3 regions of the Lysinibacillus fusiformis genome follow, and region 3 is predicted to be linked to each of the others. Evidence: a T-box and tRNA genes for the amino acid it is inferred to sense, from the RefSeq annotation. Region 3 holds a T-box; the other regions hold tRNA genes.
What was found. The T-box of region 3 lies ahead of tyrS (tyrosine--tRNA ligase). A T-box ahead of a tRNA ligase gene usually reads a tRNA of that ligase, here a tRNA-Tyr.

Region 1: it encodes a tRNA-Tyr, which carries the amino acid that the T-box ahead of tyrS (tyrosine--tRNA ligase) is inferred to sense. The anticodon was not compared.
Region 2: it encodes a tRNA-Tyr, which carries the amino acid that the T-box ahead of tyrS (tyrosine--tRNA ligase) is inferred to sense. The anticodon was not compared.

What each region holds. Positions count from the first base shown of each region.
Region 1 is NZ_CP070490.1:951,943-956,206, reverse strand. Features, by position in the region: rRNA gene JTI58_RS04890 (23S ribosomal RNA) at 1-1,552, shown strand, start outside; rRNA gene rrf (5S ribosomal RNA) at 1,663-1,778, shown strand; tRNA gene JTI58_RS04880 (tRNA-Asn) at 1,795-1,871, shown strand; tRNA gene JTI58_RS04875 (tRNA-Ser) at 1,877-1,968, shown strand; tRNA gene JTI58_RS04870 (tRNA-Glu) at 1,993-2,067, shown strand; tRNA gene JTI58_RS04865 (tRNA-Val) at 2,083-2,158, shown strand; tRNA gene JTI58_RS04860 (tRNA-Met) at 2,188-2,262, shown strand; tRNA gene JTI58_RS04855 (tRNA-Asp) at 2,266-2,341, shown strand; tRNA gene JTI58_RS04850 (tRNA-Phe) at 2,358-2,430, shown strand; tRNA gene JTI58_RS04845 (tRNA-Thr) at 2,443-2,518, shown strand; tRNA gene JTI58_RS04840 (tRNA-Tyr) at 2,528-2,611, shown strand; tRNA gene JTI58_RS04835 (tRNA-Trp) at 2,625-2,698, shown strand; tRNA gene JTI58_RS04830 (tRNA-His) at 2,712-2,787, shown strand; tRNA gene JTI58_RS04825 (tRNA-His) at 2,827-2,902, shown strand; tRNA gene JTI58_RS04820 (tRNA-Gln) at 2,922-2,996, shown strand; tRNA gene JTI58_RS04815 (tRNA-Gly) at 3,004-3,078, shown strand; tRNA gene JTI58_RS04810 (tRNA-Cys) at 3,087-3,160, shown strand; tRNA gene JTI58_RS04805 (tRNA-Leu) at 3,208-3,288, shown strand; gene JTI58_RS04800 (PqqD family protein) at 4,181-4,264, shown strand, end outside.
Region 2 is NZ_CP070490.1:2,083,905-2,088,168, reverse strand. Features, by position in the region: gene JTI58_RS10285 (nitric oxide synthase oxygenase) at 1-152, opposite strand, end outside; tRNA gene JTI58_RS10280 (tRNA-Glu) at 801-872, opposite strand; tRNA gene JTI58_RS10275 (tRNA-Asn) at 874-950, opposite strand; tRNA gene JTI58_RS10270 (tRNA-Ile) at 958-1,031, opposite strand; tRNA gene JTI58_RS10265 (tRNA-Gly) at 1,036-1,109, opposite strand; tRNA gene JTI58_RS10260 (tRNA-Phe) at 1,115-1,190, opposite strand; tRNA gene JTI58_RS10255 (tRNA-Ser) at 1,197-1,289, opposite strand; tRNA gene JTI58_RS10250 (tRNA-Ala) at 1,303-1,378, opposite strand; tRNA gene JTI58_RS10245 (tRNA-Pro) at 1,395-1,471, opposite strand; tRNA gene JTI58_RS10240 (tRNA-Arg) at 1,487-1,563, opposite strand; tRNA gene JTI58_RS10235 (tRNA-Lys) at 1,582-1,654, opposite strand; tRNA gene JTI58_RS10230 (tRNA-Gln) at 1,668-1,742, opposite strand; tRNA gene JTI58_RS10225 (tRNA-His) at 1,752-1,827, opposite strand; tRNA gene JTI58_RS10220 (tRNA-Trp) at 1,871-1,944, opposite strand; tRNA gene JTI58_RS10215 (tRNA-Tyr) at 1,949-2,032, opposite strand; tRNA gene JTI58_RS10210 (tRNA-Thr) at 2,040-2,115, opposite strand; tRNA gene JTI58_RS10205 (tRNA-Asp) at 2,124-2,199, opposite strand; tRNA gene JTI58_RS10200 (tRNA-Val) at 2,204-2,279, opposite strand; rRNA gene rrf (5S ribosomal RNA) at 2,291-2,406, opposite strand; rRNA gene JTI58_RS10190 (23S ribosomal RNA) at 2,472-4,264, opposite strand, start outside.
Region 3 is NZ_CP070490.1:493,603-497,866, reverse strand. Features, by position in the region: gene JTI58_RS02440 (transglycosylase domain-containing protein) at 1-2,172, opposite strand, end outside; T-box leader at 2,275-2,483, shown strand; gene tyrS (tyrosine--tRNA ligase) at 2,568-3,836, shown strand; gene JTI58_RS02430 (cobalamin-binding protein) at 3,888-4,264, opposite strand, start outside.

The sequences.
Region 1 (4,264 bases), 460 kb from region 3:
TCAGGGTTAGTCGGGACCTAAGCCGAGGCCGATAGGCGTAGGCGATGGACAACAGGTTGATATTCCTGTACCACCTCCTCACCGTTTGAGAAATGGGGGGACGCAGTAGGATAGGGTAAGCGCGCTGTTGGATATGCGCGTCCAAGCAGTAAGGCGTGTGTGTAGGCAAATCCGCACACTGTAACGTTGAGCTGTGATGGCGAGTCCGTATGGACGAAGTTCCTGATTTCACACTGCCAAGAAAAGCCTCTATCGAGGTGAGAGGTGCCCGTACCGCAAACCGACACAGGTAGTCGAGGAGAGAATCCTAAGGTGTGCGAGAGAACTCTCGTTAAGGAACTCGGCAAAATGACCCCGTAACTTCGGGAGAAGGGGTGCTCTTGAGCGTGCAAGCGCATGAGAGCCGCAGTGAATAGGCCCAGGCGACTGTTTAGCAAAAACACAGGTCTCTGCAAAACCGTAAGGTGACGTATAGGGGCTGACGCCTGCCCGGTGCTGGAAGGTTAAGAGGAGTGGTTAGCGCAAGCGAAGCTGCGAATTGAAGCCCCAGTAAACGGCGGCCGTAACTATAACGGTCCTAAGGTAGCGAAATTCCTTGTCGGGTAAGTTCCGACCCGCACGAAAGGCGTAACGATCTGGGCACTGTCTCAACGAGAGACTCGGTGAAATTATAGTACCTGTGAAGATGCAGGTTACCCGCGACAGGACGGAAAGACCCCGTGGAGCTTTACTGTAGCCTGATATTGAATTTTGGTACAACTTGTACAGGATAGGTAGGAGCCAGAGATCTCGGAGCGCCAGCTTCGAAGGAGGCGTCGGTGGGATACTACCCTGGTTGTATTGAAATTCTAACCCATGCCCCTTAGCGGGGCAGGAGACAGTGTCAGGCGGACAGTTTGACTGGGGCGGTCGCCTCCTAAAAGGTAACGGAGGCGCCCAAAGGTTCCCTCAGAATGGTTGGAAATCATTCGTAGAGTGTAAAGGCACAAGGGAGCTTGACTGCGAGACCTACAAGTCGAGCAGGGTCGAAAGACGGGCTTAGTGATCCGGTGGTTCCGCATGGAAGGGCCATCGCTCAACGGATAAAAGCTACCCCGGGGATAACAGGCTTATCTCCCCCAAGAGTCCACATCGACGGGGAGGTTTGGCACCTCGATGTCGGCTCATCGCATCCTGGGGCTGTAGTCGGTCCCAAGGGTTGGGCTGTTCGCCCATTAAAGCGGTACGCGAGCTGGGTTCAGAACGTCGTGAGACAGTTCGGTCCCTATCCGTCGTGGGCGTAGGAAATTTGAGAGGAGCTGTCCTTAGTACGAGAGGACCGGGATGGACACACCGCTGGTGTACCAGTTGTCTTGCCAAAGGCATCGCTGGGTAGCTATGTGTGGACGGGATAAGTGCTGAAAGCATCTAAGCATGAAGCCCCCCTCAAGATGAGATTTCCCATTACGCAAGTAAGTAAGATCCCTCAAAGACGATGAGGTAGATAGGTTCGAGGTGGAAGTGTGGTGACACATGGAGCTGACGAATACTAATCGATCGAGGACTTAACCAAAACGTTTGAAACATTCAATGCACGTTTATCCAGTTTTGAAAGAATAAAATATTATAATATACTTGTAATTTTTATAAGATATGTTATAATAAGTATTGTCTTTCAAATAGTCTAGTGATGATGGCAAAGAGGTCACACCCGTTCCCATACCGAACACGGAAGTTAAGCTCTTTAGCGCCGATGGTAGTTGGGGGCTTCCCCCTGTGAGAGTAGGACGTCGCTAGGCTATATACTAAAATTATTCCGAAGTAGCTCAGTTGGTAGTAGCACCTGACTGTTAATCAGGTTGTCGCAGGTTCGAGTCCTGCCTTCGGAGCCATTCTTGGAGAGTTGTCCGAGTGGCCGAAGGAGCACGATTGGAAATCGTGTAGGCGGTTAACACTGTCTCAAGGGTTCAAATCCCTTACTCTCCGCCAGCACTTTGATTTGTTCCAATAGTTGGCCCCTTGGTCAAGTGGTTAAGACACCGCCCTTTCACGGCGGTAACACGGGTTCGAATCCCGTAGGGGTCACCATTTAAATACCCAGATGGAGGATTAGCTCAGCTGGGAGAGCATCTGCCTTACAAGCAGAGGGTCGGCGGTTCGAGCCCGTCATCCTCCACCATTATTTTTTACAATAGTATATATCATTATCGCGGGGTGGAGCAGTGGTAGCTCGTCGGGCTCATAACCCGAAGGTCGTTGGTTCAAATCCGGCCCCCGCAACCAAATGGTCCCGTGGTGTAGCGGTTAACATGCCTGCCTGTCACGCAGGAGATCGCCGGTTCGATCCCGGTCGGGACCGCCATTTATTTTAATAACATGGGTCAGTAGCTCAGTTGGTAGAGCATTAGATTGAAGCTCTAAGTGTCGGCGGTTCGATTCCGTCCTGACCCATCATGTTTTTTTGCCGGTGTAGCTCAGTTGGTAGAGCAACTGACTTGTAATCAGTAGGTCGTGGGTTCGACTCCTATCGCCGGCACCATGTATTCCCGGAGGGGTAGCGAAGTGGCTAAACGCGGCGGACTGTAAATCCGCTCCTTAGGGTTCGGCGGTTCGAATCCGTCCCCCTCCACCAGTTTTAATCTAATAGGGGCATAGTTTAACGGTAGAATAGAGGTCTCCAAAACCTTTGATGTGGGTTCGATTCCTACTGCCCCTGCCAATTTAATTTTATGGCGGTTGTGGCGAAGTGGTTAACGCACCTGATTGTGGTTCAGGCATTCGTGGGTTCGATTCCCATCAGTCGCCCCATTTAATTTTAAATTAGAATAATACCAAATAGTAATTATGGCGGTTGTGGCGAAGTGGTTAACGCACCTGATTGTGGTTCAGGCATTCGTGGGTTCGATTCCCATCAGTCGCCCCATTTTTATCTAATTATCTTTTGGGGTATAGCCAAGCGGTAAGGCAACGGATTTTGATTCCGTCATGCCCTGGTTCGAATCCAGGTACCCCAGCCATTTTTTTGCGGAAGTAGTTCAGTGGTAGAACACCACCTTGCCAAGGTGGGGGTCGCGAGTTCGAACCTCGTCTTCCGCTCCAAGTATGATGGCGGCATAGCCAAGTGGTAAGGCACAGGTCTGCAACACCTTTATCACCGGTTCAAATCCGGTTGCCGCCTCCATATTTTAACTGCTAATCGGTTTATCCGATTTTTTTTATCTCCATTATGCCGGTGTGGCGGAATTGGCAGACGCGCACGACTCAAAATCGTGTTCCTTTGGAGTGTCGGTTCGACCCCGACCACCGGTATCATCAAATTAATAAAAATTAAGAAAGCTCATAAATCTTGATATAACAGGGTTTATGAGCTTTTTATATTAGGGGAATTGCAACAGGTTTAGAAAGAGAAGGATTCTTTTTGAAGAAAAGGTCAACGAGAATAAAAAAAGTATAGAAAATTCATTGGAAGAGAATAGTATGAGTTTTAACGTAGAAGTTACTCATGGGTTTGAATCTCCAAAGGAATCATTAGAAACATAATTAAAACAAGAATGTTTATATTAGCATTCTTGTTTTTTTATGTGATAAAACATTGTGTGTCAGAACGTTCGCTATGATAGACTAAGCAGTTATGTTTATGTAAAACAGGTAAATTTGTTTTACAAATTTTACAGGGCTTTGGAGGGTAATAAATATCTTTACAATATTTTTCTATAAAGGTTGTGCCATTTTAGACGCCTGAAAAGAATAGGTTTATCCTATAGATTTTAGGTAAAAGACAAAGACATCTGTTTCAACATCAATAATTTTTTGAACTTTGGTGGAGAGAGAATATTTTCTTTTATACATTGATTTTTAGATTTCTATTTTTAAGATCTTTCATGGACCAATAAAACCCTACGAGTTGCATCTTCTAGTTGATTGAGAGTTAACAATCAACTAGAAGGTGCAGTTTTTATATATGTGTTGAGTGATGGACTTGATGTGGATGTAATCGATAGCACAAGAGTTGACATTTTACTCCACTACATTTATATAATCATAAACGTAATGGAGTAAGTAGAAAAAATACGGTTATGTGGAAGAAAGAAGATGATAAGAGTAAAGAGACTGTTAGAGCTTATGACTGTGTATAGTAGTAATACAGGAACAGTATTAAAGGATTGTTCACAATGTAAAAGAGGAGGAAGTGGTAAAAGGGATGCGTGTAAAAAAATCAAAGTATCTTCTTTCCTATAAAGAAGAGGATGAATATCTAATTATTAATATTTATACGAATCAAATT
Region 2 (4,264 bases), 1.6 Mb from region 3:
GCCACTCTTGCACCAAAAACTAGCTCCTCAGTTGTTGGGTAATATTCACCTGCATTTTCAACTTCCTGTAATCTATTCTTTAACCAAAGTTCTGATTTATTTTGTTCTGTCTGGTATAAACTTAAAAATTGCTGTATCTCCTGTATATTCATATCGATTCCTCCACTTATCCTCATATTAGAGGAACAAAACGACAAGCACCATGAAAATAGTACTTGAAAAAACATACATATTTTATATATGAAATAGTTTGTTCAAATTTAATCTGTAGATTCTCTTTCGTAAAGAGAATCTACATAGTGTTGAAAAACAAAACTAACAATAGAATTTTTGTGAAAGGTGAAAATGGTTTCCGTTGCAGGCTACTTGCTTTCCTGTGGGCGAGCGCCGAGCCGCTTCCTCCGCTCCCGCTCCGTGCAGGGGCTCGCCTGTCTCGCTATCCCACGGGAGTCAAGTAGCCCTCCACTCCAACCTACAAAATGTTTACTTTTTTAGCAAAGATTTTCAAATAAAGTGAAGGTCTTCACTACCCTTTATGAAGGGGTGTTGTCACTATTGCACATGGTTGATTGGAGTGGAGCCAGCGTCACAGATGAGACACTGGAGTGAACGCAGTGAGGGAAACGGCTCATCGGACATCTCTTGGAAAGGACGCTGACGGAACGGGAATCAACCCCTCGCCTTGCCAAAAGCTCTTTTTCTGCTATTGTCATGATCTTTTTTCAACAACATGAAAAAGGAGAATGTACTTAAAGGAAATAGAAAAAAGCATGTAACACACATCTGTGCTACATGCTTGATGACCCGTACGGGATTCGAACCCGTGTTACCGCCGTGAAAGGGCGGTGTCTTAACCACTTGACCAACGGGCCGTGGCTCCGAAGGCAGGACTCGAACCTGCGACAACCTGATTAACAGTCAGGTGCTACTACCAACTGAGCTACTTCGGAATAATGATGGGCCTAAATGGACTCGAACCATCGACCTCACGCTTATCAGGCGTGCGCTCTAACCAGCTGAGCTATAGGCCCATTTTGGAGCGGGTGATGAGAATCGAACTCACGACATCAGCTTGGAAGGCTGAGGTTTTACCATTAAACTACACCCGCAATAATGGTGGGTCAGGACGGAATCGAACCGCCGACACTTAGAGCTTCAATCTAATGCTCTACCAACTGAGCTACTGACCCGGAAAATGGAGGAGGTAGAGGGATTCGAACCCCCGCGCGGTGTTACCCGCCTGTCGGTTTTCAAGACCGATCCCTTCAGCCAGACTTGGGTATACCTCCAAAAATATTAAAATGGTGGAGCCTAGCGGGATCGAACCGCTGACCTCCTGCGTGCAAGGCAGGCGCTCTCCCAGCTGAGCTAAGGCCCCATTTTATCATGAAAGATGGTCGGAATGACAGGATTCGAACCTACGACCCCTTGGTCCCAAACCAAGTGCTCTACCAAGCTGAGCTACATTCCGTAAACGTGAATTTATTGGCGCGCCCGACAGGAGTCGAACCCATAACCTTCTGATCCGTAGTCAGACGCTCTATCCAATTGAGCTACGGGCGCATATTAATTAAAAAACGATGAGCCATGAAGGACTCGAACCTTCGACCCTCTGATTAAAAGTCAGATGCTCTACCAACTGAGCTAATGGCTCGTAAAATAAAAAATGGCTGGGGTACTAGGATTCGAACCTAGGCATGACGGAATCAAAATCCGTTGCCTTACCGCTTGGCTATACCCCAATTTTGAAATGGGGCGACTGATGGGAATCGAACCCACGAATGTCGGAACCACAATCCGATGCGTTAACCACTTCGCCACAATCGCCACTATAAAATAATAGCTATATATGAACGAGTACCTCAATACCTGGCAGGGGCAGTAGGAATCGAACCCACACCAAAGGTTTTGGAGACCTCTATTCTACCGTTGAACTATGCCCCTAAAATGGTGGAGGGGGACGGATTCGAACCGCCGAACCCTAAGGAGCGGATTTACAGTCCGCCGCGTTTAGCCACTTCGCTACCCCTCCAAGGGAATGGTGCCGGCGATAGGAGTCGAACCCACGACCTACTGATTACAAGTCAGTTGCTCTACCAACTGAGCTACACCGGCAATAATAATGGCGGTCCCGACCGGGATCGAACCGGCGATCTCCTGCGTGACAGGCAGGCATGTTAACCGCTACACCACGGGACCATAATGGTGGAGGATGACGGGCTCGAACCGCCGACCCTCTGCTTGTAAGGCAGATGCTCTCCCAGCTGAGCTAATCCTCCACAAAAAATAAGCGAAGCGATGTCCTACTCTCACAGGGGGAAACCCCCAACTACCATCGGCGCTAAAGAGCTTAACTTCCGTGTTCGGTATGGGAACGGGTGTGACCTCTTTGCCATCATCACTTCACTTATTCAGTTGAAAGACTTATTCTTTCAAAACTGGATAAACGTGCATTGAATGGTTCAAACGTTTTGGTTAAGTCCTCGATCGATTAGTATTCGTCAGCTCCATGTGTCACCACACTTCCACCTCGAACCTATCTACCTCATCGTCTTTGAGGGATCTTACTTACTTGCGTAATGGGAAATCTCATCTTGAGGGGGGCTTCATGCTTAGATGCTTTCAGCACTTATCCCGTCCACACATAGCTACCCAGCGATGCCTTTGGCAAGACAACTGGTACACCAGCGGTGTGTCCATCCCGGTCCTCTCGTACTAAGGACAGCTCCTCTCAAATTTCCTACGCCCACGACGGATAGGGACCGAACTGTCTCACGACGTTCTGAACCCAGCTCGCGTACCGCTTTAATGGGCGAACAGCCCAACCCTTGGGACCGACTACAGCCCCAGGATGCGATGAGCCGACATCGAGGTGCCAAACCTCCCCGTCGATGTGGACTCTTGGGGGAGATAAGCCTGTTATCCCCGGGGTAGCTTTTATCCGTTGAGCGATGGCCCTTCCATGCGGAACCACCGGATCACTAAGCCCGTCTTTCGACCCTGCTCGACTTGTAGGTCTCGCAGTCAAGCTCCCTTGTGCCTTTACACTCTACGAATGATTTCCAACCATTCTGAGGGAACCTTTGGGCGCCTCCGTTACCTTTTAGGAGGCGACCGCCCCAGTCAAACTGTCCGCCTGACACTGTCTCCTGCCCCGCTAAGGGGCATGGGTTAGAATTTCAATACAACCAGGGTAGTATCCCACCGACGCCTCCTTCGAAGCTGGCGCTCCGAGATCTCTGGCTCCTACCTATCCTGTACAAGTTGTACCAAAATTCAATATCAGGCTACAGTAAAGCTCCACGGGGTCTTTCCGTCCTGTCGCGGGTAACCTGCATCTTCACAGGTACTATAATTTCACCGAGTCTCTCGTTGAGACAGTGCCCAGATCGTTACGCCTTTCGTGCGGGTCGGAACTTACCCGACAAGGAATTTCGCTACCTTAGGACCGTTATAGTTACGGCCGCCGTTTACTGGGGCTTCAATTCGCAGCTTCGCTTGCGCTAACCACTCCTCTTAACCTTCCAGCACCGGGCAGGCGTCAGCCCCTATACGTCACCTTACGGTTTTGCAGAGACCTGTGTTTTTGCTAAACAGTCGCCTGGGCCTATTCACTGCGGCTCTCATGCGCTTGCACGCTCAAGAGCACCCCTTCTCCCGAAGTTACGGGGTCATTTTGCCGAGTTCCTTAACGAGAGTTCTCTCGCACACCTTAGGATTCTCTCCTCGACTACCTGTGTCGGTTTGCGGTACGGGCACCTCTCACCTCGATAGAGGCTTTTCTTGGCAGTGTGAAATCAGGAACTTCGTCCATACGGACTCGCCATCACAGCTCAACGTTACAGTGTGCGGATTTGCCTACACACACGCCTTACTGCTTGGACGCGCATATCCAACAGCGCGCTTACCCTATCCTACTGCGTCCCCCCATTTCTCAAACGGTGAGGAGGTGGTACAGGAATATCAACCTGTTGTCCATCGCCTACGCCTATCGGCCTCGGCTTAGGTCCCGACTAACCCTGAGCGGACGAGCCTTCCTCAGGAAACCTTAGTCATACGGTGGACGGGATTCTCACCCGTCTTTCGCTACTCATACCGGCATTCTCACTTCTAAGCGCTCCACCAGTCCTTCCGGTCTGACTTCAACGCACTTAGAACGCTCTCCTACCACTGACATCGTAGATGTCAATCCACAGCTTCGGTGAATCGTTTAGCCCCGATACATTTTCGGCGCAGCGTCACTCGACCAGTGAGCTATTACGCA
Region 3 (4,264 bases):
ACAGAATGATGCAGTCACAACATTTTTAGGCGCCTTAAAGCTTGTTGGTGGATCAATTAGCTGAGGGTCCGCATCGTAAACGGCATTCATTAACGTACCCCAAAGCTTATTCACACGAACGCTTGGCTGTAAGTAGGTGTTGTTAAATGCATAAAGTGTACGAGGTTGATCGTAACCCATCCAAACACCAAGAGATACATTTGGGTTATAACCAACTAGCCAAACATCTTTATACTCTTGAGAAGTCCCTGTTTTTGCAGCGAAATCAGAAGAGAATTTTAAGGTATTTCGTGCCATTGTCCCTGTACCTTTAGTAAGAACATCACGTAACATATCTGTCACGATATAGGATGTTTCTGGGCTAAATACTTGAACAGGTTCTACCTCATGTTTGTAAATAATATTGCCTTCTTGGTCTTCGATACGATCAATCATATAGGCATCAATGAATTGACCACCATTTGCAAAAGTAGCAAAGGCATTTGTATTTTCTTCTACAGTAGTCCCTTCACTTAAAGCACCAATACCAGTTGCTAGGTTAGTGAAGTCATCTGGGTGTAATTTTGTGAATCCCATTTTTACTAACAAATCAGCGGGGCGTCTATTAATAATATCATTATATAAACGTAGCGCTGATATGTTTTGAGAGTCTGCTAATGCTTCACGTGCAGGAATAAGTCCTCGCTCATCACTTGTAATATAGTTGCTTGGACTCCATTTACCAATAGAGAATTTCACGTCAACTAATGGGCTACCTGCACCAATAACTCCATATTCTATAGCAGGACCATAAACAAGTAATGGCTTCATTGTAGAACCGTTAGAACGGTAAGCTTGTGTTGCGTGGTTTACTTGAATTGTTTTAAAGTCTCGACCACCGACAAAGCTTAAAATGCGACCTGTGGTATTTTCTATTAAAATACTACCTACCTGTACGGGCATCTCAATATCAATTTCTTCACCAGTAACAGGGTCTTTCCCTTTACCAGTATACGTATGTCCATAATACTGGAAGTCCTTTGCTGCTTTTTGCATCGCATCATACATATCTTTATTAATAGTTGAGTAAATGCGATAGCCCTTAGAACGAACATCACGATCTGCTAAAATCGTATATTTATCCTTTAATTTTTTTTCTGACTTTAAGCGCTCTGGGTCAATCCCATCATCTTTTGCTAGTTTTTCAGCAATAATGTCATTTGCACGAGCTTCAAGCTCATAAGTCAGCCATGGATAACGATCCTCCGCACGCATTTCTGGTCCGCGGAAATCTGCAGCAATATCATAGTTTAACGCTTCATTATATTGCGCATCGTCAATATAACCAGCTTCTTTCATACGATAAAGTACTGTTTTCATACGATCAATACCTGGTTTCAAAGCTTCTTCACTTTTCAGTTCACCTGTATTCGTAAATGGTGTATAAGCAAATGGTGCCTGTGGAATACCAGCTATGTACGCAGCTTGAGGAAGAGACAATTCTTTTGCTTTTACGCCAAAAATCCCTTCAGCAGCTGTTTCAACACCTGCAATATTTCGTCCTGAAGAGTTACGACCATACGGAATAATATTTAAATAAGCCTCTAATATTTCTTCCTTCGTCATAAAATGTTCTAAACGCATCGCCAGTAAAATTTCCTTAGCTTTACGTTCATAGGATACTTCATTTGTTAGTACTTGGTTTTTAATAAGCTGCTGGGTAAGTGTAGATCCACCTGTTTGCGTAGCAGAATTTGTGACATCTTGTAATAACCCACGAATAACCGCTTTTGGTACAATTCCGTTATGCTCTCGGAAATATTCATCTTCTGTTGCCAGAACAGCATTCACAACCTCTGGTGCAACATTGCTAAGCGAAGTTTCACGTCGGTCTAAATCTGTCCGCAATTTCCCAATATAAATATCGTTGGCAAAATAAATTTCACTGGTTTCTTCATAACTAAAAATTTGATCGCGTAGCTCTTCTTTTGAGCGTAGCGGTTCTTCTTTTACAAGAGAAGCAAAATAACCAGCTCCAACTGAACCGACAAATACAGTACCAACCAATGCAAAGACTAAAAATAGTAAAAATAAGTTCCAGGTAACACTACCTGAAATACGTAATTTCTTCATCCATTTTTGTTCAAGTAATTCATCGATCTTTGCATTGATTTTTTCAATCCAATCTTTCAATGTATCGACCTCCTAAAATCTTGTCTATTATAGCACATATTGTTTTAGCACGAACATAGTTATTGACTTTGAAAAAGAATCGTATAGAATTATGTTTATAGTTTTCTGGTGATGAAGAGTTTGCAGTAGTGTCTATATTCCCTGTTTAGAGAGCCGGTGGTTGGTGAAAACTGGTCATAATGTAGAGACGAATTACGTGCTTGGAGCTTAGACGTGCGCGCCTGCGATAAAGGCGATTGAATGAAGTGGAAGGTGGATGACATCTTCAAGCTGGGTGGTACCGCGTTAGTTTGCAACTTAACGTCCCTGCATGCAATTGTTTGCGTGTAGGGACTTTTTTTATTTAAAAATGTCCATGCACGTAACGAATTTCAACCATTTTAGGAGGAATGAACATGACAAACGAATTATTACAAGATTTAGAATGGCGTGGCTTGCTCTACCAACAAACAGATGCGGAAGGTATGGCAAAACTATTAGATGAACAATCAGTATCTTTATACTGTGGTGTAGATCCAACAGCTGACTCCATGCATATTGGACATATTGTTCCATTGTTAACACTTCGTCGCTTCCAAAAAGCGGGTCACCGTCCAATTTTACTTGTTGGTGGTGCGACAGGGATGATCGGTGATCCATCTGGTCGTTCAGAAGAGCGTCAATTACAAACGGTAGAGCAAATCGATAAAAACGTTCAAGGAATCCGTAGTCAATTAGAACGTATTTTTGATTTTGCGGAAGATGGCAATGGTGCTCAGCTTGTGAACAATCGTGACTGGATTGGTAATATAAACACAATTGAATTTTTACGTGATTACGGGAAATTAATTAACGTGAACTATATGTTAGCAAAGGATACGATTGCTTCTCGTCTTGACACAGGAATCTCGTTTACAGAGTTTGCCTATACGTTAATTCAAGGTATTGATTACAATCATTTATACAATCACTACAATTGCCGTATTCAAGTAGGTGGCTCTGACCAATGGGGTAATATTACAACAGGTTTAGAGGTTATTCGTAAAACACACGAGGAAGAAACGAAAGCCTTTGGGATTACGATTCCATTAGTAACAAAGGCAGATGGCACAAAGTTTGGTAAAACAGCAGGTGGTGCTGTATGGCTAGATAGTAAGAAAACATCTCCATATGAGTTCTACCAATTCTGGATCAATGCTGCTGATGCAGATGTCATTAAATACTTAAAAATCTTCACGTTCCTTTCTCGTGAAGAAATTGAAGCATTAGCAGTCTCTGTAGAGGAGGAGCCGCATTTACGTAAGGCACAAAAAGCGCTAGCTGAAGAAATGACTCGTTTAATTCATGGTCAAGAGGCATTAGAGCAAGCCATTCGTATTACAGCAGCTTTATTCTCAGGGGATCTAAAAGCACTTTCAGCTGAAGAAATGAAGGATGCTTTTAAAGATGTTCCTTCTATTGAAATGGCTAAAGAGGACAAAAACATTGTTGACCTTCTTGTAGAAGCAGGCATTTCATCTTCAAAACGTCAAGCACGTGAGGACGTATCAAATGGTGCAATTAGTGTAAATGGTGAAAAAGTGACGGATTTAGACTATGTATTCGATGCGAAGGATCGTTTAGAGGATGCATTCAGCATTGTCCGTCGAGGTAAGAAAAAATATCATATGGTGAAATTTGTATAATTTCTATTAGCAAAACCACATTCCCAAAAACGAGGGGATGTGGTTTTTTAATCATAAGAAATTCGGAGGTTTTAATTGCTCATATTCTTTAGGATGCAGTATTTTTGCAAGCTTTATAGCACCTTCAATAAGTCGTGGAGAAGGGCGACAATACAGCCATTCTTCCATTACATGAAGCTGTTCCGATTGAACGGCATGTAGCTCTTTGGCATATGGACGTTTTAATAAATGAGCAGGTTGTATACGCTCAAATGCTACACCAACCCAAGCCATCATGATGTAGTCGGGCTTACGTTCAACAACATCTGTCCAATCAGTTTGAACACTGGCAAGTTCTACATCTTGAAATAGATTGATGCCACCAGCAAGAGCACTAATTTCCGTTAGCCAATTTATTTTCCCAGGAGTAAAAATAGGATTTGGCCACC